Linked DNA regions of Chitinimonas arctica. The protein of the gene in region 1 interacts with the protein of each later gene in a pairwise test. Links are inferred from orthologs where the notes say so. Each region holds a gene or a part of one and is shown in the gene's direction. Other genes may lie near its edges.

The links. The genes of interacting proteins can lie anywhere in the genome.
Region 2: the proteins of hflK (region 1) and ftsH interact in binary tests that used the Escherichia coli proteins (3 or more experiments, as listed by UniProt). The link is inferred for Chitinimonas arctica from one-to-one orthologs.

What each region holds. Positions count from the first base shown.
Region 1 is NZ_CP041730.1:4,091,692-4,095,367, forward strand. What follows is about bases 563-3,450. They hold hflK (FtsH protease activity modulator HflK), read left to right. Parts: upstream 563-1,364; coding sequence 1,365-2,537; downstream 2,538-3,450. Other genes in these bases: hflX (GTPase HflX), read left to right, coding at 563-1,357; hflC (protease modulator HflC), read left to right, coding at 2,539-3,408. Outside these bases: RNA chaperone Hfq, read left to right, coding at 1-139; more of hflX, read left to right, coding at 251-562; FNU76_RS18655 (ATP phosphoribosyltransferase regulatory subunit), read left to right, coding at 3,605-3,676.
Region 2 is NZ_CP041730.1:3,424,120-3,427,815, forward strand. What follows is about bases 470-3,377. They hold ftsH (ATP-dependent zinc metalloprotease FtsH), read left to right. Parts: upstream 470-922; coding sequence 923-2,833; downstream 2,834-3,377. Other genes in these bases: rlmE (23S rRNA (uridine(2552)-2'-O)-methyltransferase RlmE), read left to right, coding at 470-826; folP (dihydropteroate synthase), read left to right, coding at 3,116-3,377. Outside these bases: ribosome assembly RNA-binding protein YhbY, read right to left, coding at 1-48; more of rlmE, read left to right, coding at 206-469; more of folP, read left to right, coding at 3,378-3,696. UniProt on the Escherichia coli protein: Acts as a processive, ATP-dependent zinc metallopeptidase for both cytoplasmic and membrane proteins. Plays a role in the quality control of integral membrane proteins.

The sequences.
Region 1 (3,676 bases):
CGATCAGTACGTCGTGCTGCTGCGTAACACGGTGACGCAAATGGTTTACAAGCATGCCATCTCCACCGTGGTGCCCGCGCGCCCAGTGACGATTCCATACGACAAGGACCAGCCAGCCACACCGGCTGCCGACGCCTGATTTTCCGTAGCGGTATCGAGGGCGGGGCGCTTTGGTGCCCCGTTCGTGTTGGCATACGATTGAAGACTTTCCGGCGCCTGGCGCCAACCTCTCATCTAGAAGAAAGCCTGCGTGTTTGAACGCCACCAAGGCGGCGATAAGGCCGTCCTCGTTTGTCTGGATTTCGGCGGTCCCGATTATCTGGAGAACATAGAAGAATTCAAGCTGTTGGCTGAAAGCAACGGCTATCAGGTCATGGCCATCATCCAGGGCAAGCGCCAGCGGCCCGATCCCAAGCTGTTCGCCGGTTCCGGCAAGGTGGAAGAAGTCGCGGCCAGCGTCGCCGCATTCGAGGCGGACACCGTGTTGTTCAACCATGCCTTGTCCGGCGCGCAGGAGCGCAACCTGGAAAAGGCCTTGGAATGCCGCGTGTCCGACCGGGTCCGGGTGATCCTGGATATTTTCGGGCAGCGCGCCCGTTCCAACGAGGGCAAACTGCAGGTCGAACTGGCTCAGCTGCAATATATGTCCACCCGGCTGGTACGCGGTTGGACCCACCTGGAGCGGCAGCGCGGCGCCACGGGTACGCGCGGCGGTCCCGGCGAAACCCAGCTGGAGATGGACCGGCGCATGCTCAACGAACGGGTGAGCAAGCTCAAGGTCAAGCTGAAAGAGCTACAGCGGCACCGGGATACCCAGCGGCGCGCGCGTGAGCGCAGCAAACAGTTTTCCGTTTCGCTGGTAGGCTATACCAATGCCGGTAAATCGACCTTGTTCAACGCGCTGACGCACGAACGCACCTACGCGGCGGACCAGCTGTTCGCCACGCTGGATACCACCAGTCGCAAGCTATTTCTTGACCCGCAGCACTCTATCGTCTTGTCTGATACGGTCGGTTTTATCCGCGACCTGCCGCATGGCCTGGTCGAGGCGTTTCGCGCCACCCTGGAAGAAACCATCCGCGCCGATCTGCTGCTGCATGTGGTCGATGGCGCCAGCGAGACGCGCGAAGCACAGATCGAAGCAGTCAATATCGTGCTGAAGGAAATCGCCGCCGACGCGATCCCGCAGATCGTGATTTGGAACAAGATCGATCTCAAGGGTGGCGAACCCGCTGTCGAGCGGGACGAGTATGGTAGGATTCGCGCCGTCCGTATTAGCGCGAAAAACGGCCTGGGCCTGGATTTATTACGACAGGTGCTGGTCGAATCAATGCCCGACTATTCAACGACGGAATAAAGCCAATATGTCGCAAGACCCGCAGTGGGGCCGCCGAGGCAAGGACGGTCCGCCCGATCTGGACGAAATCATTCGCCAGTTCACCAATAAGCTCAAACAGTTCTTCGGTGGCAAGCCCGGCCGCCCGGCCGATGCTGGCCCGAACCCCCCGCATGACGGCCGCGCCATGGCTGGCGGCATTGGCGCCGTGCTGGGTGTGGTGGCGGTACTGTGGGCAGCCAGCGGCTTCTATGTTGTCGATGCGCGCGAAGAAGCCGTGGTGCTGCGCTTTGGCCGCTATGTGCAGACGACCGATCCGGGTCTGCATTGGCATATGCCGTGGCCGATCGAGCAGCGCGAGATCGTCAAGATGTCCGAGGTGCGTTCCGTGGAAGTAGGCTTCCAGGGCAGCACCAAGAACCGCCTGCCCGATGAATCGCTGATGCTGACGCAGGACCAGAACATCATCGATATGCAGCTGGAAGTCCAATACGACATCAAGGACGCCAAGGCCTTTGTCTTTAACAATGTTGCCGATGGCGACGCCCGCGACATCGTCAAGCAGGCTGCCGAAACCTCCATCCGCGAAATCGTCGGCCGCAACAAGGTCGATTTTGTGCTGAACGAAGGACGTGGCCAGGTTGCCGCCGATGCGACGCGCTTGATTCAAAACTTGCTCGATAGCTATGGCGCCGGTATTCGCATCAGCCGTATCAATATCAATGACGTACAGCCGCCGGAAGAAGTGCAGGCCGCGTTCGCCGATGCCGTGAAGGCCGGCCAGGACAAGGTCAAGCAGACCAACGACGGTACCGCCTATTCCAACGATGTGGTGCCCAAGGCGCGCGGTAACGCGGCCCGGCTGTTGCAGGAGGCGGAAGGCTACAAGCGTCGGGTGATTGCCGAAGCCGAGGGTAATGCCTCGCGTTTCAGCCAGGTGGTCGCCGAGTACAGCAAGGCGCCGCAAGTGACACGGGATCGCATGTACCTCGACACCATGCAGGAAATCATGAGCAACAGTTCCAAGGTATTGGTCGATCAGAAGGCCGGTAGCGGCAACCTGCTTTACCTGCCCCTGGATAAGCTGATGCAATTGTCCGGCCCTGGCCCCGCCACGGCCGAAATACCCGCCGGCGGCGAAACCCCCGCTGTCCGCCTGAAGTCCGAAGCCGCCAATCGCGGCGATAGGGAGGGGCGTTGATATGAACCGTCTTGTTTCCGCCGTTGTGATCGTCTTGCTGGGCTTGCTGGTGCTCAGCATGAGCGTGTTTACCGTTGACCAGCGTCAATCGGCCATGGTGTTCCAGCTGGGTGAAGTGGTGCGCGTGGTGAAGGAGCCGGGGATCAAGTTCAAGGTGCCTTTGCTGCAATCGGTGCGTTACTTCGATCGCCGCATCCTCACCATGGATGCCGAAAGCCCGGAGCGCTTCAACACCATCGAAAAGAAAAACGTCCTGGTCGATAGCTATGTGAAGTGGCAAGTCATCGACGTCGAGCAGTATTACAAGAGCGTGGGCGGCAACGAACGTACCGCTTCCGCCCGTCTGCGCAAGACCGTCAACGATGTACTGCGGGCCGAATTCGGCAAGCAGACGGTGCAGGATGTGATCTCCGGCAAGCGCGACGAAGTGATGGAGATCGTGGGTCAGGTCGCCGACGCCGATGCGCGCAAGATTGGTGTGCATATTGTCGATGTGCGGCTGAAGCGGGTCGATTTTCCCGACGATATCAGCAACGCCGTGTATGAGCGGATGATCTCGGAACGCAAGACCGTGGCCAGCCAATTGCGCTCGGAAGGTTCGGCCGAAGCGGAAAAGATCCGTGCGGATGCCGATCGCCAGCGTGAAATCATCATCGCCGATGCTTTCAACAAGGCTCAGCAGCTCAAGGGTGAAGGCGACGGTAAAGCGGCCAGTATCTATGGTGCGGCCTATGGCCAGAATCCCGAGTTCTATGCTTTCTATCGCAGCCTGGAAGCTTACAAGAAGACCTTCAAGTCGAAGTCGGACGTGATGGTGCTGGAACCCAGCTCGGCATTTTTCAAGTACATGAAGGACCCACGAGCGAAGTGATCGGCTTGTGAGATAATGCGTTGCCTGCATAGGCCCTCGCGCTCCTTGCCGAGGGCCTCTTGCTGTGACCGACACCTCTTAGTGGCGTAAAGCCTCGCCGAAATCGGCCGACCTGGCATAGCGGATAACCGTTATGCCAGGTCGGCTGCTGAACGGAACATGATTGCTGGCACGCTTCGCGTCCCGGCCTGCACCTATGCGTAACTGGATACTGCCCGAAAATATCGCCGACCTGCTGCCGCCAGAAGCGCGCCGCGTGGAGACCTTG
Region 2 (3,696 bases), 670 kb from region 1 along the record:
GTGGGCTTGGGTGCGCAGGTAAAGGCGCTCGTCTCTAGTCAGTTCCATCTTGTAACTCCGCGAAAAAGCGACGAATTCTAGCTGAATCACCAACAAGGCGTAGCAACTCTTTCAATATGAAAATACACCCAGTTAGGCCCGCTGACGAGGATAGGAAATACCCGCTCGCGGCGACACGGGCGGGGACGTCCGCCCAAGGGGGCGTATGAAAAGAAGCAAATCCAGTAACGCGTGGCTACGGGAGCACGTGAACGACCATTATGTGCAGCAGGCGCAGAAGGACAACTACCGCGCGAGAGCGGCCTACAAGCTGCTGGAGATCGATGAAAAGGACAAGCTGTTCAAACAGGGTGCCTGGGTAGCCGACCTCGGCGCGGCGCCCGGCAGCTGGTCGCAGGTAGCCAAGCAGAAGGTAGGCGAAGCCGGACGGGTATTCGCCCTCGATATGCTGCCGATGGATCCGATTCGCGGTGTCGAGTTCATCCAGGGCGATTTCCGTGAGGACGCGGTCCTGGCACAATTTACCAAGTTGCTGGATGGCCGCCTGGTGGATCTTGCGATTTGCGATATCGCCCCCAATATCACTGGCATGGCGGTGACGGACCAGGCGCGCAGTTTCTATCTATGTGAGCTGGCACTGGATTTTTGCCGCGATTATTTGAAACCCGGCGGCAATTTTCTGGTCAAGACCTTCCAGGGTTCCGGCTATACCGAGTATATGCAGCAGATGCGCGATACCTTCCAGACGGTGTTGTCGCGCAAACCGGCCGCCTCGCGCGACCGTTCGACGGAGATCTATCTGCTGGGCAAGGGAAAAAAGCCCTAACGGGCCGTCCCGACAGCCGATAGAATCCTGGGTTCCTATTTTATGGCCGCCGCCGGCGCGGCCGTTCTTCACTTCGCCGGCTAAGAGGAGCGTCCCGTGAACAATCTGGGCAAAAATATCGCCATCTGGGTCATCATCACTTTGGTGCTGATGATCGTGTACAACCAGTTCACCAAGCGTCAGGAACAACAGGTACAGGTGCCGTACTCGCAGTTCATGGTCGAAGTGCAGGAGAACCGGATCGCCACTGTCGAGATCGACGGCAATCCGCTGCGCGGCCAGTGGATACGAGGCAAGCGTACCGACGGGACCAATTTCTCCAGCTTCGCGCCTTTCGATTTCCGCCTGGTCGATACCCTGATCAAGCACAACGTCAAATTCAGCGGCAAGCCGGAGGATGAGCCCAGCCTGCTGATGAGCATCTTCGTCAACTGGTTCCCCATGTTGCTGTTGATCGGCGTGTGGATCTTCTTCATGCGGCAGATGCAGGGCGGCGGCAAGGGCGGCGCCTTCAGTTTCGGCAAGAGCCGCGCCCGCATGCTGGACGAGAACAACAATACCGTGACCTTCGCCGACGTGGCCGGTTGCGACGAATCCAAGGAAGAAGTCAGCGAAATCGTCGACTTCCTGCGCGATCCTTCCAAGTTCCAGAAACTGGGCGGCCGCATTCCCCGTGGCGTACTGATGGTGGGTTCGCCCGGTACCGGTAAGACCCTGCTGGCCCGTGCCATCGCAGGCGAAGCCAAGGTACCGTTCTTCTCGATCTCCGGTTCGGACTTCGTCGAGATGTTTGTCGGTGTCGGTGCCGCCCGTGTGCGCGATATGTTCGAGAACGCCAAGAAGAACGCGCCCTGCATCATCTTCATCGACGAAATCGATGCGGTGGGTCGTCAGCGCGGTGCCGGACTTGGCGGCGGTAACGACGAACGCGAACAGACCCTCAACCAGATGCTGGTCGAGATGGATGGCTTTGAAGGCAGCTCGGGTGTGATCGTGATTGCCGCGACCAACCGTCCCGATGTGCTCGATCCCGCCCTGTTGCGTCCGGGCCGGTTCGACCGCCAGGTGGTCGTGCCCCTGCCGGATATCCGTGGCCGCGAGCAGATCCTGCACGTACATATGCGCAAGGTGCCGATTTCCACCGACGTCGATGCCGGCGTATTGGCCCGTGGCACGCCCGGCATGTCCGGCGCCGACCTGGCCAACCTGGTCAACGAAGCCGCGCTGTTCGCCGCGCGTTCCAATAAGCGCCTGGTCGATATGCACGATTTCGAACAAGCCAAGGACAAGATCTTCATGGGTCCGGAACGCCGTTCCATGGTCCTGACCGAGGACGAGCGCCGCGCCACCGCCTACCATGAATCCGGCCACGCCGTGGTTGCCCGCCTGCTGCCGGGTACCGACCCGGTGCACAAGGTCACCATCATGCCGCGCGGCCGTGCCCTGGGCCTCACCTGGCAGCTGCCGGAGCGTGATGCCGTCTCGCTGTACAAGGACCAGATGCTGAGCCGCCTGGCCATCCTGTTCGGTGGGCGCATTGCCGAGGACCTGTTTGTCGGCCGCATCTCCACCGGGGCGTCCAACGACTTCGAACGGGCCACCAAGATCGCTCGCGATATGGTCACCCGCTACGGCATGTCCGCGACCCTGGGACCGATGGTGTATGGCGAGAACGAGGGCGAGGTTTTCCTCGGCCGTTCCGTTACCACCCATACCAATTTGTCGGAAGCGACCATGCAGCAGGTCGACCAGGAAATCCGCCGCATCATCGACGAGCAGTACGCGCTGGCCCAGCGTCTGCTGGAAGAGAATCGCGACAAGGTCGAGGCAATGACCGCTGCCCTGGTCGAATGGGAAACCATCGATTCGGACCAGGTCGAGGACATCATGCAAGGCCGGCCGCCGCGCCCGCCCAAGCCGATGGCAAGCACCAAGGTTCCGGCAGGCGATCTTCCGCCCAGCGGTCCTGCACCCGAGCCGACCGTGACACCGGCCCAGGAACTGTAATCCTCTCTTAAAAACTTCTGCAACGACAGCGCCTCCCCGCTGTCGTTTTCATGGGCGCACTGAAATATTGTGCACACTCAAACTGCGGTTCACCACCCGGCAAAGCCGGGCGTTAACGGTCCGTGGCAAATGAACCCTCCCTTGCTTGGTTTAATCCAACTCCCCCCGCCCTCGCACCCGCAAGGAGTAGGCCGTGGTTGTAAGGCGCCTTCGGCACCTACAACCACGCACCCGCCGCGAGGGAGCCTCGCTTACGCTCGTTAGCGCGCTAAATCAGTTCTCATGTCTACTCCCCTACAACTGGGCCGCTTTCGGCTCTCCCTTGACCGGCCATTGGTCATGGGCATCCTCAATATCACCCCCGACTCCTTTTCCGATGGTGGCCGCCACCATTCGCTGGCTGCCGCATTGGAAAGTGCTCGGCAGATGGTGGACGACGGCGTCGATATCCTCGATATCGGCGGGGAGTCGACCCGGCCCGGCGCCGCCCAGGTGAGCGTCGAAGAAGAACTGGCGAGGGTCTTGCCGGTGCTGACCGAACTGGCCGCCTGGCAAATCCCCCTGTCGATCGATACTCGCAAGCCGGCGGTGATGCGGGCGGCCTTGGCGGCCGGCGTGGACATGGTCAACGATATCGCCGCACTGGAGGCGCCAGGTGCCCTGCAAGCCCTGGCCGACAGCGCGGCAGGGGTTTGCCTGATGCATATGCGGGGAGAGCCGCAAACCATGCAGTCCGCGCCTGCCTATCGCGATGTCGTGGCGGAAGTCGGCGCGTATCTGGTCGCGCGACGGTCCGCCGCCATGGCGGCGGGCATTGCAGGCGAGCGCATCGTACTGGACCCCGGCTTCGGTTTTGGCAAGGA